Regions from separate parts of the Arthrobacter sp. Soil_C_49 genome, predicted to be linked through region 1. Evidence: riboswitches for the same ligand, from Rfam matches in the RefSeq annotation. Region 1 holds a riboswitch; the other holds the start of a gene.
What was found. Region 1 has a riboswitch for glycine ahead of gcvP (aminomethyl-transferring glycine dehydrogenase). Riboswitches for the same ligand answer to the same signal wherever they lie in the genome.

Region 1 (18,739 bases):
CGACGGCGGGACCTCCCCGCCGTCGTCCCCTCACGTGGGCAGGCGTGACGTGGGCAGGCCGCGCCTCAGCCGGCCATCACCCCAGCAGGTCGTCCTGGTAGCACCAGCGCCAGTCCTCGCCCGGCTCAATGCTGCGCATGACCGGATGCCCGGTCTTCTCGTGATGCCGCGATGCGTGGGTTGCGGGGGAGGAATCGCAGCACCCCACCTGCCCGCAGGCCAGGCACATCCTCAGGTGCACCGGCGTCGTACCTTCCCTGACGCAGTCAGCGCAGAACGCGTCGGCCGGAACCTCCCGGGGCCGCGCCGACTCGAGGTGGTCGCACACCCCGCCCGGCCTTGCGATGCCTTCCCCGCCGCCCTCGCCGGACGTGTCTACCTCATCCAGCGCCACGTCCAGCATGGATTCCTCAACGTCCAGCCGCTCCAGGACGTCGGTGAGGACCTCCTGCGCGTACTCGCCGCCGCGGCGCAGCTCCAGCACCTTGGCACGTTCCGCTTCCAGCATGGCGAGCCGGAGCCGGGCATAGCGCTCGCTGGGTGTTGCCGTTTCCGCCGACGGCCGGCCCAGCCGTTCCCACGCGGCCAGCCCGCGCTCCTGCGTGCGCCGCTTCAGCATGGCCAGGACCTCGGGCGGATCGTTCTCAGTGCCCAGTTCCTGCAACCGGGCCACGCCGGCGGCGGTGGCCAGCTGCATCAGCGACGCCTTGTTCAGGGCATCCTCGCGCTGGTCCGGACCCTGCACCCGCAGCGCACGGACCAGTGCCGGGAGGGTAAAGTCCTGCAGCGTCAGGGTCCCGCCCACCACAACAAGGGCAGCGAGGATCAGCACAGACCGGTGTTCCAGGTCCTCGGGCAGCACCAACACTGCGGCCAGGGTGACCACGCCGCGCATCCCGGCCCAGGACACAATGGCGGGGAACTGCCAGGGCGGCGCCGGGTCGCTGCGCCGCACCGCGGGAATCAGCCGGGGCAGGTATGTCGCGGGGAAAACCCACACGGGGCGGAGGACCAGCACCGCCAGCAGGATCACCGCGCAGCCCATCCAGATCCGGCCAGCGCCCAGGGAATCGTCCTGGACACCCTCCACGATGCTGCGCACCTGCAGCCCGATCAGCAGGAACACCGAGTTTTCCAACAGAAACTGCACCGTATTCCAGTTGCTGCGCTGGCTCAGCCGGGCGGCACCGTTGGGCATAGACGGCGCCTTGGTGCCCATGATGAGCCCGGTGACAACGACGGCCAGGACACCCGACGCGTGGATCGCTTCCGCCGGCAGGTACGCCACCAGGGGAGCCACCAGCGACGTGGAGGTGTTGATGGGGACGTTCCGGATCCGCTTGCGCAGTTCCGTCAGCACGTAGGCCGCGGCGATGCCTACCACCAGGCCGCCGCCCACCGCGAGCAGGAAGTCCGCGGCGATCCCCGCCACGGACACCGTCCCGGAAATCGCGGCGATCGCTGCGCGCAGGCAGATCAATGCCGTGGCGTCGTTGACCAGGGATTCACCCTCCAGGATGGTGACGATCCGGCGCGGCATCCCCACCTTCCGGGCGATGGAGGTGGCGGCCACCGCGTCCGGGGGTGCCACCACGGCCCCTAGCGCAAACGCGGCCGCCAGCGGGATCTCCGGGAACAGCCACCACACCACAAAGCCCACAGCGATAGTGCCGAAAATGACATACCCCACCGATAGCAGGCCGATGGACCGGCGGTTGGAGCTGAAGTCGAACAGGGACGTCCGCAGCGCCGCGGCATAGAGAAGCGGCGGCAGCAGCCCCACGAGGACCATTTCCGGGTTCAGCTCAATGTCCGGCACGAACGGAAGGAAGGAGCCGATCACGCCTACCAGTACCAGCAGCAGGGGAACGGAAATGTTCAGTTTTCGGCCCAGCGCGCTTCCGGCGCAAACCACCGCAACGAGAACCAGAAGTCCCAGGGCGATCTCCATCCGGCCATTGTCTCAGGCCCTGCCAAGGGTGTCCCTGCACGGAGCCCTGCGGCACTTCCGGTGAGGGGACGACGGCGGGACGTGCCGCCGTCGTCCGCCCGCCCGAAAGCTGGCCCTCATTTTGCATCCTGACCACGGATCCTGTAACCTGTGAGCCGTGTCACCCACCAGTGGCACGTGCTGATGATCTGCGGCGGGAGAGTCCTGCCGGTACGTTCTGCAGGCGCCGTAGGAGCAAATCCTCCCCAGGAATCTCTCAGGCCCACGTACCGCCGCGGCAAGGCAACTCTGGAAAGCAGTCCGGGCAACCGGGCTCACCGACGGTGCAAGTGGCGCCCTGCCGAACAGCAGGACTACACAAAACTCTCAGGTCCAATACAGAGCGGGGAGGAACCCGAATCAACGTGGTGCTCCGGCACCACCTGAATTATGGAGTTCCTCTTATGACGGTTCAATCGTCCCCCACCACCTTCGCAGACCGCCATATCGGCGCGCGCCGCCAGTCCGACATCGACACCATGCTCAAGGCCGTCGGCTACGACACCCTCGATGGCCTCGTTGACAGCGCCGTGCCCGATTCCATCCGCCAGGACACGCCACTCACCCTTGAGAGCGCCCTCAGCGAAGTCGAGGTCCTCGGCGAGCTCCGCAAGCTGGCCGGCAAAAACAAGATGGCCGTGCAGATGATCGGCCAGGGCTACTACGACACCGTGACTCCGCCGGTGATCCGCCGCAACATCCTCGAAGCCCCCGCCTGGTACACCGCCTACACGCCCTACCAGCCGGAAATTTCGCAGGGCCGGCTCGAGGCGCTGCTGAACTTCCAGACCATGGTGCAGGACCTTACCGCGCTCCCGGTGGCCAACGCCTCCCTGCTGGACGAAGCCACCGCCGTGGCCGAAGCCGTGCTGCTGATGCGCCGGGCCAACAAGAACAAGACGGCCAAGGACGGCAAGACTGTCCTGGACGCCGACCTGCTCCCGCAGACCATCGCCATCGTGCTGGGCCGCGCCGAAGCCCTCGGCTTCGAGGTGGAAATTGCCGACCTCACGGCCGGCCTGCCCGACGGCGACATCAACGGCCTCGTCCTGCAGCAGCCCGGCGTTTCCGGCCGCGTCTGGGACCAGTCCGGCGTTATCGCCGAGGCCAAGGACCGCGGCGCGCTGGTCACTGTCGCAGCCGACCTCCTGGCACTCACCCTGATCACTCCACCGGGCGAGCAGGGCGCGGACATCGCCGTCGGTTCCACCCAGCGCTTTGGCGTGCCGCTGTTCTTTGGCGGACCGCACGCCGCCTACATGGCCGTCCGCGACGGCATGGAGCGCACGCTCCCCGGCCGAATCGTGGGCGTCTCCAAGGACAACGCCGGCGTCCCCGCATACCGCCTGGCACTGCAGACCCGCGAGCAGCACATCCGCCGCGAGAAGGCCACGTCCAACATCTGCACGGCGCAGGCACTGCTCGCCATCGTCTCGTCCTTCTACGCCGTTTACCACGGCCCCGACGGCCTGAAGGCGATCGCCGAAACCGTCCACAACAACGCCCGCGCCCTGGCCGCCACGCTTAAGATCGCCGGCCGGGAACTGGTGTCCGATACCTTCTTCGACACCATCACCGTCCGCGTCCCCGGCAAAGCCGCCAAGGTGATCACCGCCGCCGAAGCCCGGGGCATCAACCTGCGCCTCATCGACGCGGACACAGTTGGCGTGTCAGTCGATGAAACCACGACGCCGGAGGTCCTCTCCGCGGTTGTTGTCGCCTTTGGCGCCGGTCCCGTGGTGTCTGCCGAGGGTTTCGAGCTGCCGGAGCAGGTGCTGCGCACCTCCACCTACCTGGAGCACCCGGTGTTCAACACCCACCGCTCCGAGACCCAGCTGCTGCGCTACATCCGCCGGCTCTCCGACCGGGACCTGGCCCTGGACCGCACCATGATCCCGCTGGGTTCCTGCACCATGAAGCTGAACGCCACAGCCGAGATGGAAGCCATTTCCTGGCCCGAATTCGCCTCGATCCACCCGTTTGCCCCCGACTCCCAGACCGCAGGGTGGCGTGAACTGATTTCCGGACTGGAAGCGGATCTCGCCGAGATCACCGGCTACGACCAGGTGTCCATCCAGCCCAACGCCGGTTCCCAGGGGGAACTTGCCGGCCTGCTGGCGATCCGCGGCTACCACCACTCGCGCGGCGAGGCGCAGCGCAACGTGTGCCTCATCCCGGCGTCGGCGCACGGCACCAACGCCGCGTCCGCCGTCCTGGCCGGCATGAAGGTTGTTGTTGTGGCCACCGCTGCCGACGGCACCATCGACCACGCGGACCTGCAGGCCAAGATCGAGGCCCATAAGGACGTCCTCTCGGCCATCATGATCACCTACCCCTCCACCCACGGTGTGTACGACGCCGACGTCCGCGAGGTCTGCGACGCCATCCACGCCGCCGGCGGCCAGGTCTACGTGGACGGCGCCAACCTGAACGCGCTCGTTGGGCTGGCGCAGCCGGGCAAGTTCGGCGGCGACGTGTCCCACCTGAACCTGCACAAAACCTTCTGCATCCCGCACGGCGGCGGCGGACCCGGCGTCGGCCCGGTTGCTGCCAAGGCACACCTCGCACCGTTTATGCCGGGCGACGCCAATAAGGCTGCCCACGAGGCCGGGCACGGAGTGGCGATTTCCGCTTCACGCTTCGGTTCCGCTGGCGTGCTGCCGATTTCCTGGGCGTACGTGAAGCTGATGGGCGGCCAGGGGCTCACCGAAGCCACCAAGTCCGCACTGCTCGCTGCGAACTACGTTGCCGCCCGCCTGGACGAGCACTTCCCGGTCCTCTACACCGGCGAAAGCGGCCTGGTAGCGCACGAATGCATCCTGGACCTGCGCGACCTGACGGCCCGTACCGGCGTCACAGCCGAGGACGTGGCCAAGCGGCTCATCGACTTCGGCTTCCACGCCCCCACCCTGTCCTTCCCGGTGGCGGGGACCCTGATGGTGGAACCCACCGAATCCGAGGACCTCGCGGAAATCGACCGCTTCATCGAAGCCATGATCACCATCCGCAAGGAAATCGACCAGGTGGCTGGCGGGGACTTCCCGGTGGAGAACTCCCCGCTACGGAACGCACCCCACACGGCAGCCGCCGTCGTTTCCTCTGAATGGAACCGCTCCTACCCGCGTGAGCAGGCCGCCTTCCCGGTGGCCTCGCTCCGGCAGGACAAGTACTTCCCGCCGGTGGGCCGCATCGACGGCGCAGCAGGGGACCGCAACCTGGTCTGCTCCTGCCCGCCGCTTTCCGAGTTCGAAAACTAAGGATTCTGTGATGACTGAGAACTACACCGCGCTGTACGAGCAGCACAAGATTGCCGGCGCCTCCTTCACGGACTTCGGCGGCTGGCAGATGCCGCTGAAGTACAGCTCCGAGCTCGCCGAACACCACGCCGTGCGCAACGCCGCCGGCCTGTTCGACCTCTCCCACATGGGCGAGGTCTGGGTCACCGGCCCTGACGCCGGAGCTTTCCTCGACTACGCCCTTGTCGGCAAGCTCTCCGCTGTTGCCGTCGGAAAGGCAAAGTACTCGCTGATCTGCCAGGAAGACGGCGGTATCATCGACGACCTCATCTCCTACCGCCTTGGTGAACAGAAGTACCTGGTGGTCCCCAACGCCGGCAATGCTGCGGTGGTTGCCGCTGCACTGGCCGAGCGTGCTGCCAACTTTGACGTGAAGGTGGAGGACGTGTCCGCCGAAACTTCGCTGATCGCCGTCCAGGGACCGAACGCCGAGGCCATCCTCCTGAAGCTGGTCCCCGCGGCGCAGCACGGGCTGGTGACGGAGCTAAAGTATTACGCCGCGGTTGAAGTCGAGATCAACGGGCAGCAGCTCCTGCTGGCCCGCACCGGCTACACCGGCGAGGACGGCTTCGAGATCTACATCCCCAATGAGGATGCTGCCGGCCTGTGGGACGCGCTGCTCGAAGCAGGCGCCGGCCACGGGCTCATCCCCACAGGACTGGCGTGCCGCGACTCGCTCCGCCTCGAAGCCGGCATGCCGCTCTACGGCAACGAGCTCTCCCGGGAAGTCAACCCCTACGCCGCCGGGCTGGGGCCGGTTGTGTCACTCAAGAAGGAATCGGACTTCGTGGGCAGGGCCGTGCTGGCGGAGCTCAAGGAACTGGGCGCCGGGTCCACCTCGGGCCGCAAGCTGGTGGGCCTGAAGGGCCTGGGCCGCCGCGCCGGCCGCAGCCACTACCCGGTCCTCAAGGACGGCAACGTGGTGGGCGAGGTAACCTCCGGCCAGCCGAGCCCCACGCTCGGTTACCCGATCGCCCTGGCCTATGTCGACGTCGAACACTCAGCACCCGGTACCGCCCTGGACATCGACCTCCGCGGCAAGGCAGAGCCGTTCGAAGTAGTAGAGCTCCCGTTCTACAAGCGCCAGAAGTAACGCTCTCTCACTTAATGCCGCGTTTGGCCAAACGCTCTCTCACTTGATGCGGGTTTTAACTAAACGCTCTCTCACTTGATGTGGGGTTTGGGCTGACGCTCTCTCACTTTCATAAACACGAACCTAAGGAAATACACATGGCAAAAGTTGTTGCTGAACTTAAATACTCGGCCGAGCACGAGTGGATTGCTTCTCACGGATCCGGGCCTGCCGGCGTCGGGATCTCCGCTGTGGCTGCCGAAGCCCTGGGCGACATCGTGTACGTGGACCTGCCCGAGGTCGGCTCCACGGTGACCGCGGGGGAGACCTGCGGTGAGGTGGAATCCACCAAGTCCGTCTCGGACCTCTACGCCCCCGTCACCGGTGAAGTGGTGGAGATCAACGACGAAGTGGTCTCCGACCCCGCCCTGATCAACAACGATCCCTACGGCGCAGGCTGGCTCTTCAAGGTGGCCGTTACCGAAGAGGGCCCGCTGATGTCCGCTGAAGAGTACGCCGCAGCCAATGGCGGCGAACTGTGAGCGCCACTGCCGCTACCGCGGCCTTTGAGCAGGTAGTCTCCGCGTCGCTGGACGCCGAGCTGTCCGCACTGGACCCCGAGATCGCCGCGAAGATCGACGACGAACTCACCCGCCAGCGTGACGGCCTGGAGATGATCGCCTCCGAGAACCACACTGCCGTCGCCGTGATGCAGGCGCAGGGCTCGGTGCTGACCAACAAGTACGCCGAGGGCTACCCGGGCAAGCGCTATTACGGGGGCTGCGAGCACGTGGACGTCATCGAACAGCTCGCCATCGACCGGATCAAGGCGCTGTTCGGTGCGGAGTTCGCCAACGTGCAGCCGCACTCCGGCGCCCAGGCCAACGCCTCGGTGATGCACGCGCTGATCAAGCCGGGCGACACCATCATGGGCCTGAACCTCGCCCACGGCGGCCACCTGACCCACGGCATGAAGATCAACTTCTCCGGCAAGCTCTACAACGTGGTGCCGTACGGCGTCCGCGAGGACAGCCACACGGTGGACATGGCCGAGGTGGAGCGCCTGGCCCAGGAGCACAAGCCGGCGCTGATCGTGGCCGGCTGGTCCGCTTACGCCCGGCAGCTGGACTTCGCCGAGTTCCGCCGCATCGCCGACTCCGTTGGCGCCTACCTGATGGTGGACATGGCGCACTTCGCCGGGCTGGTGGCCGCAGGGCTGCACCCGTCGCCTGTGCCGCACGCGCACGTCACCACCTCCACCACGCACAAGACCCTCGCCGGTCCGCGCGGCGGCATCATCCTGACCAACGACGCCGGCATCGCCAAGAAGATCAACTCGGCTGTGTTCCCGGGCCAGCAGGGCGGCCCGCTGGAACACGTCATCGCGGGCAAGGCCGTGGCATTCAAGATCGCCGCGTCCGCCGAGTTCAAGGAGCGCCAGGAACGTGTCCTGGCCGGCGCCCGGATCCTGGCTGAGCGCCTGGTCCAGCCCGACGTCAGCGCCAAGGGCATCAGCGTGGTCTCCGGCGGCACCGATGTGCACCTGGTCCTCGTTGACCTGCGCAACTGCGAGCTCGACGGCCAGCAGGCCGAGGACCGGCTCGCGGCCATCGACATCACGGTGAACCGCAACGCCGTGCCGTTCGACCCGCGCCCGCCGATGGTCACCTCCGGCCTGCGGATCGGCACGCCCGCGCTGGCCACCCGCGGGTTCGGTGAGGACGCATTCCGCGAGGTTGCGGACATCATCGCCGAGGCTTTGACGGCCGACGCCGATGCAGACCTTTCCGGGCTGCGTCACCGCGTCGAAACCCTCGCCCAAGCCCACCCGCTGTACCCGGCCCTCGCACCTCTGTCCTAGAGTTGGCTGGCTTCGGGACCGGCGGACCGGACATTTTCACGCGTGCTGCGCCCCACCGGCTCCCTAGCCTCGCAAGCTCGGCCAGGGAACCCTGCCGGCGTGGGCCCACTTCGTCGCTTTGACGCACGCTTTCGAAAAGTCCGGCTCTGCCGGCGCTGGCGGGTCCCTCGCCTGGTGAGGTGCCTTCGGAGTGGGCGGGGCATCCGGCAGCATGCTCCCCACCGTCCCCTAGCCTCGCAAGCTCGGCCAGGGAACCCGGACGGCGTGGGCCCGGCACACAGAGGATGTCCTGCCCGCTCCACCCCAACCACGTTTAGTTAGGAACAATCGCATGGCTGTTGGAGTCTTTGACCTCTTTTCCATTGGCATCGGGCCTTCCAGTTCCCACACTGTGGGCCCGATGCGGGCTGCTGCCGTTTTTGCGGAGGAGCTCAAAGGCTTGGGCAAGCTCTCGGACGTGGCGTCGCTGCGGGTGGACCTTTATGGTTCCCTCGCCGCGACGGGCCATGGCCACGGCACCATGACCGCGATCCTGCTGGGACTGGAGGGCTTCCATCCGGAGCTCATCCTGCCGGACGAGGTGGAGGAACGACTCGCCGCAATCGCCGATACCGGCCTGCTGCAACTGGCTGGTGCGGTCCCGCTGCCCTACGGGGTGAAGGACATGGTGCTGCGGCCGCTGACCGTCCTGCCCCGCCACACCAACGGCATGACCTTCACGGTGTCCGGCGCCGAGGGCAACGTCCTGCACACGGCAACGTTTTTCTCGGTGGGCGGCGGCTTTATCGTCCGCGAGGGCGAGGAGGATGCAGCACAGCAGGAACTCGAGGAATCCAAAAAAGAACTGCCGCTGCCCTTCCGCACCGCCGCCGAGCTGCTGGAGCACTGCCGGGAAACAGGCCTCGGCATCAGCGACATCATGCGGATCAACGAGGAGGACAGCCGCACTCCCGCGGAGATCCGTGAAGGCCTGCTGCATATCTGGTCGGTGATGGAGGAGTGCGTGGCCACCAGCCTGAAGCGCGAAGGTGTGTTGCCCGGGGGACTGAAGGTCCGTCGTCGGGCGCCTGACTGGTATGACCGGTTGAAGAAGGAAAGTTCACGGCCGGACGGCGAGGGCCAGGACGAGGACTTCTATGACCAGAAGTATTGGCAGGAGTGGGTTAACTTGATCGCGCTGGCGGTCAATGAGGAGAACGCCTCCGGCGGGCGGGTGGTCACTGCCCCGACGAATGGTGCGGCCGGGATCATCCCGGCGGTGCTGTTTTACGCTTTGCATTTCGCGCCGGGGATGGAGAACGCCTCGCAGGAGGACCGCGACGACGTGGTGGTGAAGTTCCTGCTCGCTGCCGGCGCCGTGGGGGTGCTGTACAAGGAGCAGGCGTCCATTTCCGGGGCCGAGGTGGGCTGCCAGGGCGAGGTGGGCTCGGCGTCGTCCATGGCGGCGGCAGGCCTGGCCGAGGTGATGGGCGGGACCCCGGCCCAGGTGGAGAACGCGGCAGAGATCGCGATGGAACACAACCTGGGCCTGACCTGCGACCCGATCGGGGGCCTGGTGCAGGTGCCCTGCATTGAACGGAACGCGATCGCGGCGGCGAAGGCGATCAACGCCGCGAAGATGGCGCTGTGGGGCGACGGTTCGCACCGGGTCTCGCTGGATGAGGTCATTGTGACCATGCGCGAGACCGGCAAGGACATGAGCTCCAAATACAAGGAAACGGCCATGGGCGGCCTCGCCGTCAACGTCGTCGAATGCTGAAGGAAGTACGGAAATGACATTGGCACCTGAAGGCCGGAAGCTGTTGCGCGTTGAGCAGCGCAACTCTGCTGTTCCGGTGGAGCGCAAGCCGGAGTGGATCAAGGCCAAGGTCCAGATGGGCCCGGAATTCGTCGGGCTGAAGAACCTGGTGAAAAAAGAGGGCCTGCACTCGGTGTGTGAGGAGGCTGGCTGTCCGAACATTTTTGAGTGCTGGGAGGACAAGGAAGCCACGTTCCTGATCGGCGGGTCCGAGTGCACGCGGCGGTGTGATTTCTGCCAGATCGATACCGGCAAGCCCTCCCCTGTGGACATGTTCGAGCCCACCAAGGTGGCCCGCTCCGTGCAGACCATGCAGCTGCGCTACGCCACCGTGACCGGTGTGGCCCGTGACGACCTGGCCGATGAGGGTGTGTGGCTGTACGCCGAGACGGTCCGGAAGATCCACGAGCTGAACCCCGGGACCGGGGTGGAGCTGCTGATCCCGGACTTCTCCGGCAAACCCGAGCACATCGCCGCGATCTGTGATTCGAAGCCCGAGGTGTTCGCGCACAACGTGGAGACCGTGCCGAGGATTTTCAAGCGGATCCGGCCGGCGTTCCGGTACGAGCGGTCCCTGGATGTGATCACGCAGGGCCGGAACCTGGGTATGGTGACCAAGTCCAACCTGATCCTGGGCATGGGTGAAACCCGGGAAGAGATCTCCGAAGCGCTGAGGGACCTGCACGAGGCCGGGTGCGACCTGATCACCATCACCCAGTACCTGCGCCCGTCCGAGCGGCACCTGCCGGTGGACCGGTGGGTCAAGCCGCAGGAGTTCGTGGACCTGCAGGACGAGGCCAAGGAGATCGGCTTCCTCGGCGTCATGTCCGGCCCGCTGGTCCGTTCCTCCTACCGGGCCGGCCGGCTCTGGGCCACCGCCATGCGCAAGAAAGGCCGGGACATCCCCGCCGAACTCGCCCACATCGCCGACGGCATCCAGGACTCCGGGACCACCCGCCAGGAAGCAAGCTCACTGCTCGCCGCCACGGCGTAATCGCCACGGCGTGAGGCGCCCGGCCTCCGGCAAGCGCTGATGATCCAATACCTGATGCATAGACAGGACCAATGATGTTCCCCGTCAGAATCGAAATCATCCCTTCACAGGGAATCGTTGGGCAGGTTCAGGCCTCGGTGCCTCGAACCACCACGCTCAGCGTGACCTGTCTGCCGCACCACGGCATCGAGCGGACCCTGCGCACCGCCGTGGAGCTGAGCGACGCCGGCTATAACGTGGTGCCGCACCTCGCCGCCCGGAGCATCAGCAGCCAGGCGGAGCTCACCGGGATTGTCCGCGCGTGCGATGCCGCCGGGATCGGCGAAGTCTTCGTTATTGGGGGAGACCGGAAACAGCCGGCCGGTGTTTACCGCTCGGCACTTCCGGTCCTCGAAGACATCGCCCAGTACACCGGCGGCACCATGCGGGCGGGCGTAGCCGGCTACCCTGAGGGCCACCCTGCGGTGAGCCCGGTTGATCTGCTGGACAGCCTGCTGGCCAAGCAGCACCTGGCCGCACACGTGGTCACCCAGATGTGCTTCTCTGCGGAAAAAATCCACGACTATGCGGCGCTCCTGCGCCGCGAAGGCGTCCACCTGCCCGTCTGGGCGGGTGTGGCGGGGTCCGTGCCGCGGACCAAGCTGGTGGCACTCGGCGCGCAGATCGGCGTCGGAAGTTCCCTGAAATTCCTCAGCCGCAAGGGCCCGCTGGCCCGCAAGCTCCTTAGCGGCGACCGCTACTCGCCGGACGGCCTCATCGCCGGCCTGGAAAGCCAGCCCGGCAGCATCGCCGGCATCCACCTTTACAGCTTCAACAGCCTGCAGTCCGTCCCCGGCAATCAACTCCCCGCGGGACCGGACCAGGCAACCACTTCAGCACTCCAGACAGCATTGATTCGAGGAGCAGCACATGACAACTAAACCTGCAGTGTCCCACCAGGAGCCGCACCTTGAGCGGCAGCTCACCAACCGGCACATCCAGCTGATCGCCATTGGCGGCGCCATCGGCACGGGCCTGTTCATGGGCTCGGGCAAAACCATTTCCGCGGCCGGACCGTCCGTCATTTTCGTCTACATGATCATCGGCTTCATGCTGTTCTTCGTGATGCGGGCCATGGGCGAACTGCTGCTCAGCAACCTGAACTACAAATCCTTCAGCGACTTCGCCGCAGACCTCCTGGGCCCCTGGGCGGGCTTCTTCACCGGCTGGACCTACTGGTTCTGCTGGGTGATCACCGGTATCGCGGACGTGATCGCCATCGCCGGCTACTCCAAGGAACTCTGGCCGGGACTGCCGCTGTGGATCCCGGGCCTGGCCACCGTGGCCATCCTCCTGATCCTGAACCTCGTCACGGTGAAGGCGTTCGGCGAGACCGAGTTCTGGTTCGCCCTGATCAAGATCATCGCCATCGCAGCGCTGATCATCGTGGGCATGTTTATGATCTTCACCGGCTTCCAGTCCGACGCCGGCCCTGCCACCTTCACGAACCTGTGGAGCCACGGCGGGTTCTTCCCGAACGAGTTCATGGGTTTCGTGGCCGGCTTCCAGATTGCGGTGTTCGCGTTTGTGGGCATTGAGCTGGTGGGCACCACTGCCGCCGAGGCGAAGGATCCCGAGAAGAACCTGCCCAAGGCCATCAACTCCATCCCCATCCGTGTGCTCCTGTTCTACGTGGGCGCCCTGATCATCCTGATGTCCGTTACGCCATGGACCCAGTTCCAGGCCGGGCACAGCCCGTTCATCGCCATGTTCTCCCTGGCCGGCCTCGGCGCCGCCGCCACCGTGGTGAACCTGGTGGTGCTCAGCTCGGCCATGTCCTCGGCCAACTCCGGCATCTACTCCACCTCCCGCATGGTCTACGGCCTGGCCCAGGAGGGGGACGCGCCGTCGGTCTTCCGGCACCTGTCCACCCGCAAGGTCCCGCAGAACGCCCTGTTCCTCTCCTGCGTGCTGCTGCTCTCCGGCGTGGTGCTGATGTACGCGGGCCAGGACATCGGCAAGGCCTTCGAAATGGTGACCACCGTGTCCGCGGTCTGCTTCGTCTTCGTGTGGTCCATCATCCTGGCCAGCTACCTGGCCTTCCGGCGCCGCCGTACCCACCTTCACGAGGCGTCCAAGTACCGGATGCCCGGCGGAATCCCGATGGTATGGGTGGTGTTCGCCTTCTTCGCCTTCGTCCTCTGGGCCCTCACCACGCAGCCGGACACCCTGATGGCGCTGCTGGTCACGCCGGTGTGGTTCCTGGTTCTCGGCGCCGCTTGGCTGGTGCTGCGCCGCCGTCCCGCCCACCTGGCCCGCTACGAGACGTTCAAGTCCGAGCTGGCGCAGGACCTGGATACCGAGGCGGCAACCATCGGCAGCGACGTCATCCGGCGGTAGGCGCCATGAAACTTACCGAACCGCACAGCTGGCGGCGCGTCTCCTGGACCGCCTTGCCGCCGGGGCAGTGGGTCCGCCTTTCACGCGACGGGCAGCTGCTTGGCTGCGGCGTGGTGGACGGGACCACCCCGGACGGCTCCATCATCTGGGTGGTGATGGACGGTTGGCCGGAGCGCCGGATGTTCCACCGGGAGGATTTCGTCAAGGTGGAGATCAAAGGTTAGGGCCTGCAAGGGAGCGGACGACGGCGGGAGGCCCCGCCGTCGTCCGCTTGCCTTTAAGCCGTTCCCGTCATTGACCGCCCGCCGCCGACCGGCAACGATGAACTATGACTGACTCAGCTGATACCGGTGCCCCTTTTGACGACGACAGCGTGGAGGAGGTTGACGCAGTGGAGACCGCGGAAAGCATCGCCGAAGACGTGAAGGATGAGATCCGCCTGGGCCATGTGCAGGACGACGTCAGCCATGTGCTGGAGGAACGCTTCGATGAGGCGGGAATCAACCTGCGCCCCGAAGCGGTGGACGACCTCGCCGAAGAAATTGAGCGGGACGTGTCCAGCTAGCGGAACCGCCGCGGTGGCCTAAGCTTCCCCTATGGGACTCATCATCACACTGCTGATCATCTGGCTTGTTCTGTCCATCCTGGGCTTCGTGATCAAGGGCCTGCTGTGGCTGGCGTTCATCGGCCTGATCCTGTTTGTGGCCACCGCTGTGTGGGGCTGGCTGAAGCGCCGAACCAGCGTCTGACCCTTCCCGGCCACAGACCGTGCGGGCCTGAAACGGCAGGGAACAACCTGGATTAGTGCGCTGGCCGTGTTGGGCGCATGGCTCCGTGAGCCTTCGGGTGAGGGAGCAATACCAGTGATCCAGGTGGCCCGCACATCGCCCCGGGTTTTCGTCCAGATATGCGGACTTATGGGCTTCCCAGCCCTGCATATCTGGACAAAAACTCTGTGGGCCGGGGAGTCAGTGCCAGAGGCCCAGGGCGAATTCCGCGATCACCGTGGAGAGCAGGAAGGACGCAGTGATGGCCACCAGCCCCACAGGGATGATCTTCCAGCCGATATTTTTCAGCAGCGGGATGTCCTTGCCCAGCGACAGGCCTGCCAGGGTCAGCATCACGGTGGCGATGGACAGGAAGTCCACGGTCTTGACCGCGGCATTCAACGGCTCCGCGGCGAAGAACCACGGGCTGGAGATGTAGGCGCCAATGGTGGTGATAAAAACGATGGCCGAGATCTTTCGGGTGGCCTTCGCCAGCGCGATGCTGACCAGGACCAAAGCCAGCATGATCGCATAGCCGGCCAGGATGCTGAGGCTGAAGCCCTTCGCCGCCACTGATGCTGTGGCGATGCCCAGTACCGTGAGGACCGAAAGGGACAGCCAGAGCGGTAGTTTGATGGCTGCCGCTGACTCGGCAACCCGCTCGCGGAACCGCCGGTTTTCCTCCGCCTGGACGGCCTCGCGGTCGATGTCCGCAGCGGTCCGTGCGGCCGGGCCGCCGGCGGGTGCTCCGGCCGTCACGGCTGCTTCTTCACGGGCTGTCTGCTTGCGGGTGAGGAGTTTGTAGAACCGGTCGGCCAGCGGCAGCGCGATGTAGATGCCCACGTAAACGCCCAGGATCGTGGTGATCAGGTTGGAGACGGCCGCCATACCCAGGATGGCTTCCTGGTCCGCCGGGTAGCCGGCAACGATGCTCGCCGCTGACGCCGCCATCATGGACCCGGACCCCACGCCGGCACCCATGGCGAGGGCCAGGGGATCGAAGATCTTCCAGTTGGCCACGAGCGAGGTGAGGAGCGTGATGTACACGGCGCCGAACAGCGTGCCGAACACGTACATGGCCAGCACGCCGCGGTACTGGTCCGAATCCGGGCCGTACTTCTCGGACACCATGGCGAAGGAGGGCTCGCGGTCCAGCGAGAACGTGGCGCCCACGGTTGCCTTGCCCATCCTCAGCAGAACAGCCAGCGGGAGCGCCAGCACGATGGTCCCGAGCAGGTGGCCCACCTCCTGGAGGAGCAGCGCGGGTCCGGCCTTGAGCAGGGTGGGCAGGCTCGGACCGATGTTGAACGCCAGCCGGGCCACCAGCAGCAGCACGGCGACGCCCACCAGGGCGGCCGCCACCCGCTGGAGGTCGATCCCCAGGGGCTTGAACTTCTGGATCGAGACCAGCAGGCCCAGGATGAGGCCCCACACCATGGGGAAGATGATGATGGAGCCGATTCCCACATCGATCTTCACCTGCCCGATGAACTGGACCGCCACGGCGATCACCAGGGCCAGGGCGGCGATCGGCATGGTCAGCTTGGTCCCGGCCCTGTCAGCCCGGACTGTTTTGGTGGTGCTCATGATGTGCCTTCCTGCGTGAAAGTACGACGGCGGTACGCAGCTTTGAGGAAGCGGTCCCGTTCGGTGGGGGTTGAGGCAGCGGCCGCGGCGGTCCAGGCCAGCGCAACGGCTGCCTCGAACATCACGCCGTACGCCTCGGGAGTGTCCGCAAGTGCGGCAAACGCGTGCGAGTGGATGGGCACGTCCGCGCCCGGGATGCTCAGCCACGGGTGCAGGGACGGGATGACCTGGGAGATGTTGCCCATGTCGGTGGAGCCGCCGCTGAGGCCGGAGGACCGCGACGTGTCCTTACCGAAGGCATCCATCGCGTCGGTCCAGTGCGCTGCCAGGGCGTCATCCTGGAGCAGCGGTTCGTACAGGGGTTCCGCCTCTTCGATGACCAGGGTTGTGCCGGTGGCCAGCGCGGCGCCTTCGAAACAGTTCCGGACCCTCTGGTGCAGGGCCTCGTATTCCGGCAGGGTGAACGCCCGGCATTCGAACTGGACCACCGCCTTTTCCGGGATGATGTTGGTGACGTGCCCGGCCTCGGCCACAAAGCAGGCAACGCGGTGGTCGCTGGGGATCTGCTGGCGGAGCAGTCCGATGGCCACCTGGCTCAGGACCGCGGCATCTGCGGCGTTGACGCCCTGGTGCGGGGCTGCTGCCGCGTGGGCGGCCTTGCCGGTGAACGTTGCCTGGTACCGGCCCACCGCCTGGGCGCTGGTGCCGGTGGGGTTGTAGGTGAGCCCGTCCTGGACGGGGTGGACCATCAGGGCCAGCCCGACGCCGTCGAACGCTCCACGTTCCAGCATCAGCGCCTTGCCGCCGCCATGCTCCTCGGCGGGAGTGCCGATGGCCTTCAGCGTGATGCCGAGCTCGTCCACCAGGGGGAGAAGGGCGAGTGCGGCGGCCACCGAGGCGCCGGCGATCAGGTTGTGCCCGCAGGCGTGGCCAATATCCGGGAGCGCGTCGTACTCCACGCACAGCGCCACCGTCAGTTCGCCGCTGCCTGCGCTCGCCGAGAAGGCGGTGGGAAGGCCCGAGGTGCCGCGCTCCACCTCGAAGCCGGCCTCCTCCAGCAGGGCGGCAATGGCCCCGGCGGAGCGAACCTCCTCGAAGGAGATCTCCTTGAAAGCGTGAATTTCCCGCGCCAATGCCTGGACGCGGGGTTTCCAGTGGTCGACGCCGTCTGCCAGGGTGCCGCGAAGGGCCGCCGGGGCGGGGGATGGGTTGGTCAGTTCCATGGGCATCTTCCTTTGGGTGCGGCGGTTCAGGGCGGGTTAGTAGGACAGGGACGGGAAAGGCGACCCGGCCGCGCGGGTGGGCACCCAGATGGCCTTCGTCTGCGTGTATTCGTCCAGCACGCCGGGGCCGGAGGAGCGGCCGTGGCCGGAATCGCCGAAGCCGCCGAACGGAACCGCCACGTGGATTGTTTTGTACGAGTTGATCCAGAACGTGCCGGCCTTGACCTCGCGGGCAACGTGGTGGGCGCGGGACACGTCGGAGGTCCAGACGGCGCCGGCCAGGCCGAAGTTGGTGTTGTTGGCCCGGGCGATGGCTTCGGCTTCCGTGTCGAAGGCGTCGGCCCCCACCACGGGACCGAAGACTTCCGTGGTTTCGAGGCGGTTGGCGGGCGTGACGCCGTCCAGCAGGGTGGGCATCACCCAGTGCCCGCCGGCCAGGGCAGACCCGGCCAGGGACTCCGGCAATGCCGCCCCCGTGACGCGGCGGCCGCCGTCGTTCATTCCCGCTTCAATGAGCGTGGTAACGGTGGCGAACTGCTGGGCGGTGATGATCGGGCCCACCTCGGTGTCCGCGCTGAGCGGGTCGCCCACCCGGAGGCGTGCCGCCTTGGCGGCCACGAGCTCCACGAACTCTGCGTGGACGCTGCGCTCCACCAGCAGCCGGGAACCCGCGACGCAGGACTGGCCCGCCCCGGAGAAGATGGCCGAGATGGCGCCGTCCGCGGCACGGTCCAGGTCTGCGTCCGCGAAGACGATGTTGGCGCTCTTGCCGCCGAGCTCCAGAAGCGCGGGTATCCCGGCCTGGGCCGCAGCCACCGCAACACGGCGTCCGGTGGGGACGGAGCCGATGAAGCTGACCTTGCCCACGCGCGGGTCCGTGGTGAGGGCTGCGCCAACAGTCTGGCCCAGCCCGGAGGCCACGTTGAACACGCCTGCCGGCAGCCCGGCTTCGTGCGCCAGCTGGGCGAGCCGGACCGATGATGCCGGGGTGAATTCGCTGGGCTTGATGATCACGGCGTTGCCGGCCGCGAGCGGGGCTGCGGAGTTCCAGCCGGCCGTAAACAGGGGAGCGTTCCAGGGCGTGATGGCGACGACGACGCCCCACGGGACGCGCTCGGTGTAGGTGTGCCAGTTGCCGGGAACCGGGATGGTCTGGCCGGTCAGCTTGTCCGCCCAGCCGGCGTAGTAGCCGAACATTTCCGCCACCTTGGCGGCCTCAACGCGTGTGTCACGGATGGGCTTGCCCGTTGTGGCGGATTCGAGGATGGCGAGTTCCTCTCCGTGCTGTTCCACGGCCCGGCTGACGTTGCGGAGGATGGCGGCCCGTTCGAAGCCGTTCATCGCGCCCCAGACTTTGGCACCCGCCGTCGAACTTTCCAGGATGGTGTTGGCGCCCTCGGCGCCGGGGTCTGCGTAGGTGGCGAAGGCTTCGCCGGTGGCAGCAGCGGTGAGGGTAATGTCCTCGCCGCTGCCGGTGGTTACGTTGCCGTTGACGAAGGCGCCGAGGCCGGCGGGGAAGGCCGCGTCCAGGACGGATTTAGCGGTGGCTGCCGACGAATTGGCTGGTGCTGTGGTGATGCTCAATGTGGTGTTCCTTTGGGGGGCTGGGGGTGGGGTATCAGGCGACGGCGGAGGTGCCGGCCGCTTTGCCTGGCGCGGTGCCTGGTGCCGTGCTTGATGCGGGGTCTGGTGCCGCGCCTGGTGCTCCGGCTGGGGTGATGGCCGGGGCGACGGTCCGGGCGATTTCGGTGAAGTCAGCCTTCGGGCCGAGG
Region 2 (11,947 bases), on a different contig from region 1:
CACGAGAACCGTAAGCCATGTTCCGATGCTGCCCCGTTCGACTTGTCGAACACCTTCAGGCTTCTTTGCGTGCGTCATGCCACTCACGTTATGTCGACTTGGCGTACAACGTCAAGAGCATTTTCGACTTTTCGTTCGATCTCACCGAACGGACGACGCTTTTTAGTGTCGGAACGTTCGACGCAGCTTGTTGCTGGAAGGTTGGATTCCCCGGCGAGGGTGCAGTGACGTCCGGAGCGCGATGCGTAAAATAGATTCGGTAAGACCGAACGAAGGTGCGTTTCAGGCTGTGAGCAGGTGGTGACGAGCAGCGCTGAGCCGATGTACCTAGGAATGAGGGAGTGGACGCGGATGAGCGAAACCAGCGAGATCGAAGAAGAAGCGGACTCTACGGTCCAGATTGGCGACCGCCTGCGGGAGCTGAGGAACCAATACCAGTACAGTATTCGCGGGCTTGCCGGACGCGCAGGGGTTTCAGCATCGTTGGTGAGCGACATCGAAAAGGGTAAGGTCGAGCCGTCAATCTCGACATTAAAGCGCATGGCGGCAGCACTCGGTACGAACATCACCTACTTCTTCTCTGAGCCAACACAGGACAAGGGCAGGGTCGTCCGGGCAGCCGAACGAACTCCCATGGGTCCAAAGTCGTACCTGAGCGGCAGCCGCTCAGGCATGGAATCCAGCGGCGTCCGCTTTGAACTCGCTTCCCCTCCAGAGTCGGAAGCCATCGAAGCCATCTATGGACGCTACGAGGTCGGCGCGTCGACTGGTGATGAACCCTATACGCACGAGGGTGAAGAATGGGGAATGGTCTTGTCCGGCCGGCTCAAAGTTGTCTTGGAGGATCAGGTTTATTTCCTCGAACCCGGGGATTCAATCTGGTTTCCCAGTACGATTCCCCACAGGATGGAGAACGTAGCCACAACAGTCACCGAATACATTTGGATTGACACGCCCAAAAGCTTCTAAAAGCCTGGTTGGAAACGGCGGGCCGATACTGCTGCAATCAGTACCGGCCCGCCGGGCTTTTCTACTTGGCGAGCAGTCCAAGGTCAATCGGTAACGTGACGCCAGTGATGTAGCGAGCCTCGTCGGAGGCGAGCCATTTGACCGCATTGGTGACATCCGCGGTGTCGATCATTGGTACCTTCATCAGGTGATGCTCCACGAAGCCCGAGTGGGCGTCCTCAGCGTTCGGGTTCTCCAGGTCCGGGCGGAACATCTTAAAGACCCCAGGGTTGTTCAGCATGATGGTGTCAACATTGGTCGGGGCAAGCGCATTCGCCCTGATGTTGTGGGGGGCAAGTTCATTGGCCAGGTTACGCATCAGGCCGATGACGCCATGTTTAGCCGCGACATAATGGCCAAGGGTATGCAACGCCTTCAGCCCGGCCGTGGAACTAGTCAGGATGATGGACCCACCGTTGCCGGCCTCGATCATAGCCGGTACACCTGCCCGGACCGTCTTCCACACACCCGTCAGATTGATGTCAATCATCGTTTGCCAGGTTTCTTCGTCCAGTTCGGCCAGCTGACCGTAGGAGACGACGCCTGCGTTTGCGAGGATGATATCCAGACGGCCGAACTCACTCACGCCGTCCTTGACAGTAGCGGTCAAGCCATCCAGATCGCGGACGTCCACTTGGCGAGCCAGGATTTTGCCGCCAACTGCTTCTACCTGCCGGACCGTTTCCTCAAGCTCTGCTGAGGACGCCCCTTCATAGGGAACGGTGTCAATGGGTGCGCATGCATCTACTGCGATGATGTGGGCGCCTTCGGAGGCAAGGCCAACGGCATGCGAACGCCCTTGCCCACGAGCTACACCGGTTATGAAAGCAACTTTTCCGTCAAATCGTCCTGCCATAGCGGACTCTCCATTCTATCGGTTCTGAACGGTCCTAGCGTACAGATTTGGTTTATCCACCTCACGATACATGCTGGCGTCGAACAAAAGGAGGGTTTTTGGGTATTTTTCCCCGCCACGCTCTCTCGCTGCCGGTTTGGCCCCCTGGTTGCAAGACATTTTCGGCACTGGTTGCCATTACCCCTGACCGCGGTGTACTTTGTAGTCGTAATCACGACAGAACACGTGCCACTAAGTTGCAGCGGGAGAGTCCGGCACACCCCCGTCGGCGCCGTAGGAGCAAACCCTCCCCAGGAATCTCTCAGGCCCACGTACCGCTGCAACGCGGCAACTCTGGAAAGCAGCCCGGCCAACTCCTTCTGCGGGGAACGGGCTCACCGACGGTGCAAGCTGCTCCACGCCATGACGAGGAGCAGCGGAAACTCTCAGGTCCAATACAGAGCGGGGAGGAACCCAAACACCGGCGCCTGAAGCGCTGGTAGACACTGGAGTTCCTTATGACCGCCAATTCCAAAGCTGCTGCATTCGTCGACCGCCACATCGGCACGCGCAGGCAAGACCAAGTCGAAGCCATGTTGAAGGCTGTTGGCTACGACTCCATTGATTCCTTAGTCGACTCGGCTGTTCCGGCCGACATCCGACAGGACTCTTCCCTGGAACTGACCGGCGCGTTGAGTGAGGTGGAAGCCCTCGCCGAACTGCGCGGGCTGGCCGCCAAGAACAAGACCGCCGTGCAGATGATCGGGCAGGGCTACTACGACACCGTGACTCCTCCGGTAATCCGCCGCAACATCCTCGAAGCACCCGCCTGGTACACCGCCTACACCCCGTACCAGCCGGAGATTTCCCAGGGCCGGCTCGAGGCGTTGCTGAACTTCCAGACCATGATCCAGGACCTGGTGGGCCTGCCCATCGCCAACGCGTCGCTCCTCGATGAAGCCACCGCGGTAGCCGAAGCGGTCCTCATGATGCGCCGAGCCAACAAGAACAAGGACGCCAGGGACGCCAAGACTGTCCTAGACGCCGATTGCCTACCGCAGACCATCGCCATCGTGAAGGGCCGTGCCGAGGCGCTCGGCTTCGAGGTTGAAGTCGCCGACCTTGCCGAGGGACTGCCCGAGGGCGTCATCAACGGTGTGGTGCTCCAGCAGCCCGGTGTCTCCGGCCGGGTCTTCGACCACAGCGCCGTCATCGCGGACGCGAAAGAACGTGGTGCCCTGGTTACGGTCGCCGCCGATCTGCTTGCACTGACCCTCATTACGCCTCCGGGCGAGCAGGGGGCGGACATCGCCGTCGGCTCCACTCAGCGTTTTGGCGTGCCGTTGTTCTTTGGGGGGCCGCACGCCGCGTACATGGCTGTCCAGAAGGGCCTCGAACGCACCCTCCCTGGCCGCCTCGTGGGCGTTGCCAAGGACAACGCCGGCGTCCCCGCGTACCGCCTGGCCCTCCAGACCCGAGAGCAACACATCCGCCGCGAAAAGGCCACCTCCAACATCTGCACCGCGCAGGCACTGCTGGCCATCGTCTCCTCCATGTATGCGGTCTACCACGGCCCCCACGGGCTAAAAGCAATCGCCCAAGCCGTGCATGAAAATGCCAAAATCCTTGCGGGCTCCCTCCAAGCCGCTGGCTTGGAGGTGCTGCACACCAGCTTCTTTGACACCATCACGGTCCGTGTCCCCGGTAAAGCGAGAAGCGTGGTCGCAGCCGCTGAAGCCAAAGGCATCAACCTCCGTGTCATCGACAGCGACCTGGTCGGCGTATCAACCGACGAAACAACGACTGCCCAAGTCATTGCAGACGTCATGTACTCCTTCTCCATAGTGGCCGCCTACGGTGCACGCATAACAGGTAGCACGGACGGCTTTGCGCTGGACAGCGCCGTTGAGCGTATCTCGGCGTTCCTACAGCATCCGGTGTTCAACACCCACCGCTCCGAAACCCAGCTGCTGCGCTACATCCGCCGCCTCTCCGACCGCGACCTGGCGCTGGACCGCACCATGATCCCGCTGGGCTCCTGCACCATGAAGTTGAACGCCACCGCCGAGATGGAAGCCATCTCCTGGCCGGAGTTCGCCTCCATCCACCCGTTCGCACCGGATTCCCAGACTGCCGGTTGGCGTGAACTCATCGCCGGCCTGGAAGCTGACCTCGCCGAAATCACCGGCTACGACCAGGTTTCCATCCAGCCCAACGCAGGATCCCAGGGCGAACTCGCCGGCCTGTTGGCCATCCGCGGCTACCACCACTCCCGGGGCGAGGCGCAGCGCAACGTCTGCCTCATCCCAGCCTCAGCCCACGGCACCAACGCCGCCTCCGCCGTACTGGCGGGTATGAAGGTTGTTGTGGTGGCCACTGCCGCCGACGGCACCATCGACCACGCTGACCTGCAGGCCAAGATTGACGCCCACAAGGACGTCCTTTCGGCCATCATGATCACTTACCCGTCCACCCACGGCGTTTACGACGCCGATGTGCGAGAGGTTTGCGACGCCATCCACGCGGCCGGCGGCCAGGTGTATGTTGACGGCGCGAACCTGAACGCTTTGGTTGGTTTGGCACAGCCGGGCAAGTTCGGCGGCGACGTCTCCCACCTGAACTTGCATAAGACCTTCTGCATCCCGCACGGCGGCGGCGGACCCGGTGTCGGACCTGTTGCGGCGAAGGCGCACCTCGCCCCGTTTATGCCGGGCGACGCCAACAAGGCCGCCCACGAAGCCGGACATGGCGTTGCCATTTCGGCTTCGCGCTTCGGTTCCGCCGGTGTCCTGCCGATCTCCTGGGCCTACGTGAAGCTGATGGGCGGCCAGGGTTTGACCGAGGCCACCAAGTCGGCGCTTCTCGCCGCGAACTACGTGGCCGCCCGTCTGGATGAGCACTTCCCGGTCCTCTACACCGGCGAGAGCGGTTTGGTGGCGCACGAGTGCATCCTTGATCTGCGCGAACTCACGGCGAAGACCGGCGTCACGGCCGAGGACGTGGCGAAGCGTTTGATCGACTTCGGCTTCCACGCCCCCACGCTGTCCTTCCCGGTGGCGGGCACGCTCATGGTGGAGCCCACCGAGTCCGAGGACCTCGCGGAGATCGACCGCTTCATCGAAGCTATGATCATCATCCGCCAGGAGATCGACCAGGTGGCCGCCGGTGACTTCACCGTGGAGAAGTCCCCGCTGCGCAACGCGCCCCACACGGCAGTCGCCGTCTTATCTTCCGACTGGAACCGGACGTACCCGCGTGAGCAGGCCGCCTTCCCGGTGGCCTCCCTCCGACAGGACAAGTACTTCCCGCCGGTCGGCCGCATCGACGGCGCAGCAGGGGACCGCAACCTGGTCTGCTCCTGCCCTCCGCTTTCCGAATTTGAGAACTAAGGAATTCCGATGACTGAGAACTACACCGCGCTCTACGAGCAGCACAAGCTCGCCGGCGCCTCCTTCACCGACTTCGGTGGCTGGCAGATGCCCCTGAAGTACAACTCTGAACTGGCCGAACACCACGCCGTGCGCAACGCCGCCGGCCTGTTCGACCTCTCCCACATGGGTGAAATCTGGGTGACCGGCCCTGACGCCGGTGCCTTCCTGGACTATGCGCTGGTGGGCAAACTGTCCGCCGTTGCCGTCGGCAAGGCCAAGTACTCGCTGATTTGCCAACGAGATGGGGGCATTATCGACGACCTGATTTCCTACCGCCGTGCAGAGGACCGCTATCTGGTGGTGCCCAACGCCGGCAATGCCAAGGTGGTGGCAAGGGCACTGGCCGAAAGGGCAGCCGCGTTCGACGTCACAGTCGAGGACGCCTCCACCGAGACGTCCCTCATCGCCGTGCAGGGACCGAACGCCGAGGCCATCCTGCTTAAGCTGGTCCCCACCGAACAGCACTCGCTGGTGACGGAGCTGAAGTACTACGCGGCCGTCGAAGTAGAGATCAACGGTCAGCACCTGTTGCTTGCCCGGACCGGCTACACGGGCGAGGACGGCTTCGAGATTTACGCCAACAACGCGGCGGCCCCAGCGCTGTGGGATGCGCTGTTGGAAGCCGGGGCAGGGGAAGGTCTGGTCCCCGCCGGTCTCGCTTGCCGCGATTCGCTCCGCCTCGAAGCCGGAATGCCGCTGTACGGCAACGAGCTGTCCCGGCACGTCAACGCCTACGCAGCAGGGCTGGGCCCGGTGGTGTCGCTGGCGAAGGAAAGCGACTTCGTTGGCAAGGAAGCACTGGCAGCGGTCAAAGCTGCCGGCGTCGGCTCCACCGCGGGCCAGAAGCTTGTGGGCCTCAAAGGCACCGGCCGCCGTGCAGCCCGCGTGCACTACCCGGTCCTTAAGAACGGCACCTTGATTGGCGAGGTGACTTCCGGCCAACCCTCCCCCACCCTCGGCTACCCAGTGGCCATGGCCTACGTCGACGTCGAACACTCCGCCCCCGGTACCGTCCTGGACGTGGACCTCCGCGGCAAACCCGAACGCTTCGAGATCGTCGAACTCCCGTTCTACAAGCGCCAAAAGTAATCAAACAAGACCTAGCAAGCAAAGGAAAATCATCATGAGCAAAGTTGTTGCTGAACTGAAGTACTCCGCCGAGCACGAGTGGGTTGCTGTTGACGGATCCGGACCGACCGGCGTCGGGATCTCCGCTGTGGCTGCCGATGCCTTGGGCGACATTGTGTACGTGGACCTGCCCGAGGTTGGTTCCTCGGTGACTGCGGGGGAGACCTGCGGCGAGGTGGAATCCACCAAGTCCGTCTCGGACCTTTACGCACCCGTCACCGGCGAGGTTGTGGAGATCAACGACGAAGTGGTCTCCGACCCCGCGCTGATCAACAATGATCCCTACGGCGCCGGCTGGCTCTTCAAGGTGGCCGTCACCGAAGAAGGCCCGCTCATGTCCGCTGAAGAATACGCCGCAGCAAACGGCGGTGAACTGTGAACCCGGCAGCAGTGACCAAATTCGCCCAGGTCGTTTCCCCGTCCCTGGACGCGGACCTGTCCGTACTGGACCCTGAGATCGCAGCGAAGATTGACGACGAGCTCACCCGGCAGCGTGACGGCCTGGAGATGATCGCCTCCGAGAACCACACCGCCGTCGCCGTGATGCAGGCGCAGGGCTCGGTGCTGACCAACAAGTACGCCGAGGGCTACCCAGGCAAGCGCTACTACGGCGGCTGCGAGCACGTGGACGTCGTGGAGCAGCTCGCCATTGACCGCATCAAGGCACTGTTCGGCGCGGAGTTCGCCAACGTGCAGCCGCACTCCGGCGCGCAAGCGAACGCCTCGGTGATGCACGCGCTGATCAAGCCCGGCGACACCATCATGGGCCTGAACCTGGCCCACGGCGGCCACCTCACCCACGGCATGAAGATCAACTTCTCCGGCAAGCTCTACAACGTGGTGCCGTACGGCGTCCGTGAGGACACCCACACCGTGGACATGGCCGAGGTGGAGCGACTGGCGCAGGAGACCAAACCGGCGTTGATCGTGGCCGGCTGGTCTGCATACGCCCGCCAGCTGGACTTCGCCGAGTTCCGCCGCATCGCCGACTCCGTGGGCGCGTACTTGATGGTGGACATGGCGCACTTCGCCGGACTGGTGGCCGCCGGGCTGCACCCGTCACCGGTGCCGCACGCGCACGTCACCACGTCCACCACGCACAAGACCCTCGCCGGTCCGCGCGGCGGCATCATCCTGACGAACGACGCCGACATCGCCAAGAAGATCAACTCAGCTGTCTTTCCGGGCCAGCAGGGCGGCCCGCTGGAACACGTCATTGCGGGCAAGGCCGTCGCGTTCAAGATCGCGGCCTCGGCCGAGTTCAAGGAGCGCCAGGAGCGCGTCCTCGCCGGCGCCCGGATCCTGGCCGAACGCCTGGTCCAGCCCGACGTCACCGCCAACGGCATCAGCGTGATCTCCGGCGGCACCGACGTGCACCTGGTCCTCGTTGACCTGCGCAACTGCGAGCTCAACGGGCAACAGGCCGAGGACCGCCTCGCGGCCATCGACATCACAGTTAACCGCAACGCCGTCCCGTTCGACCCCCGCCCGCCGATGGTCACCTCCGGTCTCCGGATCGGCACGCCGGCGCTCGCCACGCGTGGGTTCGGCGAAGCTGCCTTCCGCGAGGTTGCCGACATCATCGCCGAAGCTTTGACGGCCGACGCCGACGCGGACCTTTCGGGGCTGCGTCACCGCGTCGAGGCCTTGGCTGCAGCCCACCCGCTCTACCCGGGCGTCACGAACCTCGCCTAAGGCTTCCTGCCCGTGGTCACTTTTGCCCGGTGGGACCGGCAGCCTCCGCGTGCTCGGTCGCGAATACGCCCGCTGAGCGGACGTGACGCTTCCTTAGACGCATGCTCACGGATACCGGGCCCGCGTCCGTCACCTCCTGCCCCGACCACGAACCGCTTGTAGATAGGAACCCGTCATGGCTGTTGGAGTCTTCGATCTCTTTTCGATCGGCATCGGCCCTTCCTCTTCTCATACTGTGGGGCCGATGCGGGCTGCTGCTGTGTTCGCGGAGGAGCTGAAGGCTTCCGGGGTGCTGGGGTCGGTGGCGGGGTTGCGGGTGGATCTATACGGATCATTGGCGGCCACGGGGCACGGGCACGGGACGATGACCGCGGTGCTGCTGGGGCTGGAGGGGTTCCATCCGGAGCTGATCCTGCCCGAGGAGGTGGGGGAACGCCTGGCCGCAATCGCCGAGACCGGGATGCTGCAGCTCGCCGGTGCCGTGCCGTTGCCCTATGGGGTGAAGGACATGGTGCTGCGGCCGTTGACGGTGCTGCCCCGGCACACGAACGGGATGACGTTCACCGTAAGTGATGAGGCCGGGGAGGTTTTGCATACGGCGACGTTCTTCTCGGTCGGTGGCGGTTTCATCGTCCGGGAGGGCGAAGAGGACGCGGCTCAGCAGGAGCTGGAGGCGTCCAAGAAGGAACTGCCCCTGCCGTTCCGGACCGCGGCGGAATTGCTGAAGCATTGCCGGGAGAGCGGGCTGGGGATCGCCGAGGTGATGTTCGTGAATGAGAAGGCGATCCGGACGGAGGCGGAGATTCGGGCCGGACTGCTGCATATCTGGTCGGTGATGGAGAACTGCGTAGCGACGTCCCTAACGCGGACCGGGGTATTGCCGGGCGGGCTGAAGGTTCGCCGCCGCGCCCCAGACTGGTATGACCGGTTGAAGAAGGAAAGTTCACGGCCGGACAGCGAGGGCCAGGACGAGGACTTCTACGACCAGAAGTATTGGCAGGAGTGGGTTAACTTGATCGCGCTGGCGGTCAATGAGGAGAACGCCTCCGGCGGGCGGGTGGTCACTGCCCCCACGAACGGGGCGGCCGGGATCATCCCGGCGGTGCTGTTTTACGCGTTGCATTTCGCGCCGGGGATGGAGAACGCCAGCCAGGAGGACCGCGACGACGTGGTGGTGAAGTTCCTGCTCGCTGCCGGCGCCGTGGGGGTGCTGTACAAGGAGCAGGCGTCGATTTCCGGGGCTGAGGTGGGCTGCCAGGGCGAGGTGGGTTCGGCGTCGTCGATGGCGGCGGCGGGCCTGGCCGAGGTGATGGGTGGGACCCCGGCGCAGGTGGAGAACGCGGCGGAGATCGCGATGGAGCACAACCTGGGCCTGACGTGTGACCCGATCGGGGGCCTGGTGCAGGTGCCCTGCATTGAACGGAATGCGATCGCGGCAGCCAAGGCGATTAACGCCGCGAAGATGGCGCTCTGGGGCGATGGTTCGCACCGGGTCTCGCTGGATGAGGTCATTGTGACCATGCGCGAGACCGGCAAGGACATGAGCTCCAAATACAAAGAAACCGCCATGGGCGGCCTCGCCGTCAACGTCGTCGAATGCTGAAGAAAGAAGAGCAATGACATTGGCACCTGAAGGCCGGAAGCTGCTCCGCGTTGAACAGCGCAACTCTGCTGTCCCGGTGGAGCGCAAGCCGGACTGGATCAAGGCCAAGGTCCAGATGGGCCCGGAGTTCGTCCAGCTCAAGAACCTGGTGAAGAAGGAAGGCCTGCACACGGTGTGTGAGGAGGCCGGCTGCCCCAACATCTTTGAGTGCTGGGAGGACAAGGAAGCCACGTTCCTGATCGGCGGGTCCGAGTGCACCCGGCGGTGCGATTTCTGCCAGATCGACACCGGCAAACCCTCCCCGGTGGACATGTTCGAACCGACCAAGGTGGCCCGGTCCGTGCAGGCGATGCAGCTGCGCTACGCCACCGTCACCGGCGTGGCCCGCGACGACCTCGAGGACGAGGGCGTGTGGCTGTACGCCGAGACGGTCCGCAAGATCCACGAACTGAACCCGGGCACCGGGGTGGAGCTGCTGATCCCCGACTTTTCCGGCAAACCCGAACACATCGCCGCGATCTGCGATTCCAGGCCCGAGGTGTTCGCACACAACGTCGAAACCGTGCCCAGGATTTTCAAGCGGATCCGCCCGGCGTTCCGCTACGACCGTTCCCTGGACGTGATCACGCAGGGCCGGAACCTGGGCATGGTGACCAAGTCCAACCTGATCCTGGGCATGGGCGAAACCCGCGAAGAAATCTCCGAAGCCCTGAAGGACCTGCACGAGGCCGGGTGCGACCTGATCACCATCACCCAGTACCTGCGCCCGTCCGAGCGGCACCTGCCGGTGGACCGGTGGGTCAAGCCGCAGGAATTCGTGGACCTCCAGGACGAGGCCACCGAGATCGGCTTCCTCGGCGTCACGAGTGGCCCGCTGGTCCGTTCCTCCTACCGCGCCGGCAGGCTCTGGGCCACCGCGATGCGCAAGAAGGGCTGGGACATCCCGGCAGAACTGGCCCACATCGAGTCTTCCGGCACCACCCGCCAGGAAGCCAGCTCCCTCCTCAGGTAGTGGCATTCGCCCGCTTAGGAGGCCTGCATGAGCTTTCTGAGCATTGCGTCCTTGTGTACAAAGCAGGCTCTTCTGCAGGCCCACAGAGCTCTTATAGCAGACCGGATGATTTCGACAACCCCCAGGACGGAAATGTCCCTGCTGGAGAAGCGAACCCGGCGCAGAATTGCTGAGATTATTTTGCCTTCGCCTGATTGGGAGTCGAGCCCGCCTTCCCCCACGTCACGGCCGTTGCCCGACTGCGTTAAGTGTCGAAGCTTACGGCGTCGAGCGCGTCGTCCATCCGCTCCTTAGGGCGGCTCAGGGTCGAAGTTTGCCCACAGCGCGCCCGAGAAGCCGCCGCTCGGCCCCCTAGGCGGCGTACATCGGGATCCCGGGGGTAGGAGGGCCGAGTTAGGCAAGTGCTTCCTCCAGCAGTGCGACGGAAGCGGGGTCATTCCCGTTCGGGCGGATCACTGTTGAGGCGGAAGCCCCGTCGTTACAGCCCTAGGCTTCCCCGAGGTGTCCGCCCGGGGCCAACACTGGGTCTTGACTGTTCGGCCAGACCGGACTAATCTTCCCATATAACGCAAATTCGTTCGGTGCAAACTATCGCCAACTGTAATTCCAAAAGGGATGACGTTGCTGATCCGGCCAAACTTTGACGCGTTGCGGCAGCGGCGGGAGTTGTGGTCCAAGCGCATGGAAATGCCTGAAGCTGAGAGCACAGGTTCAAGAAGTAGCCGCCTTATCCATGCCGACGAACGGTTGCGCCAGCGCAACAACAGCAGACATTCCAGTGGACGAGCCGGTCCAGACCAAGAACTTAGAAGGGGCATCATGACCGAATTGATTGCCATGCTGACGCACGACGACAAAACCGTCGAGAACGCTCGTGCTGTCTTCGATAGCGCCGTTGAGGCACCCACCAAGCACTGGGGATTCAAAGACACCGGACTCCCGCAGAAAGAGCAGGCACTGCTAGCCCGCGACATGAAGCAGGCAGGCAAGACAGTGCACTTTGAATCCCTTAAGGAGGAGGAGTCTGAGTGCTTGGCCGCCGCACAGTTCGCTGTCTCGGAGAACCTCGACTACCTCATCGGCATGGCATATCACCCATCTGTCGCCGACCTCCTGTCGAGTTCAGGAGTCCGCTACTTGCCGACTTGTGGCGCTCGAAGTGGAGTCCCGCGGATGCTTCACGGAACGATTGCAGAAATCGTGGCTGACGCACACTCAGTCCGTTCGAGCACAGA

Region 2: another riboswitch for glycine. It lies ahead of gcvP (aminomethyl-transferring glycine dehydrogenase); the one in region 1 lies ahead of gcvP (aminomethyl-transferring glycine dehydrogenase).

What each region holds. Positions count from the first base shown of each region.
Region 1 is NZ_JBDGJZ010000003.1:202,351-221,089, reverse strand. Features, by position in the region: gene AC3A4Z_RS07275 (Na+/H+ antiporter) at 77-1,951, opposite strand; glycine riboswitch at 2,136-2,233, shown strand; glycine riboswitch at 2,235-2,342, shown strand; gene gcvP (aminomethyl-transferring glycine dehydrogenase) at 2,395-5,247, shown strand; gene gcvT (glycine cleavage system aminomethyltransferase GcvT) at 5,258-6,379, shown strand; gene gcvH (glycine cleavage system protein GcvH) at 6,517-6,900, shown strand; gene glyA (serine hydroxymethyltransferase) at 6,897-8,219, shown strand; gene AC3A4Z_RS07250 (L-serine ammonia-lyase) at 8,551-9,978, shown strand; gene lipA (lipoyl synthase) at 9,992-11,011, shown strand; gene AC3A4Z_RS07240 (methylenetetrahydrofolate reductase) at 11,083-11,931, shown strand; gene cycA (D-serine/D-alanine/glycine transporter) at 11,921-13,390, shown strand; gene AC3A4Z_RS07230 (hypothetical protein) at 13,396-13,614, shown strand; gene AC3A4Z_RS07225 (hypothetical protein) at 13,719-13,955, shown strand; gene AC3A4Z_RS07220 (hypothetical protein) at 13,987-14,139, shown strand; gene AC3A4Z_RS07215 (DUF3100 domain-containing protein) at 14,359-15,744, opposite strand; gene AC3A4Z_RS07210 (amidohydrolase) at 15,741-16,967, opposite strand; gene AC3A4Z_RS07205 (aldehyde dehydrogenase family protein) at 17,004-18,551, opposite strand; gene AC3A4Z_RS07200 (NAD(P)-dependent oxidoreductase) at 18,586-18,739, opposite strand, start outside.
Region 2 is NZ_JBDGJZ010000023.1:1,341-13,287, forward strand. Features, by position in the region: gene AC3A4Z_RS22410 (Tm-1-like ATP-binding domain-containing protein) at 1-78, opposite strand, end outside; gene AC3A4Z_RS22415 (cupin domain-containing protein) at 352-969, shown strand; gene AC3A4Z_RS22420 (mycofactocin-coupled SDR family oxidoreductase) at 1,031-1,864, opposite strand; glycine riboswitch at 2,097-2,191, shown strand; glycine riboswitch at 2,192-2,314, shown strand; gene gcvP (aminomethyl-transferring glycine dehydrogenase) at 2,362-5,232, shown strand; gene gcvT (glycine cleavage system aminomethyltransferase GcvT) at 5,242-6,363, shown strand; gene gcvH (glycine cleavage system protein GcvH) at 6,398-6,781, shown strand; gene glyA (serine hydroxymethyltransferase) at 6,778-8,097, shown strand; gene AC3A4Z_RS22445 (L-serine ammonia-lyase) at 8,273-9,700, shown strand; gene lipA (lipoyl synthase) at 9,714-10,712, shown strand; gene AC3A4Z_RS22455 (hypothetical protein) at 11,532-11,947, shown strand, end outside.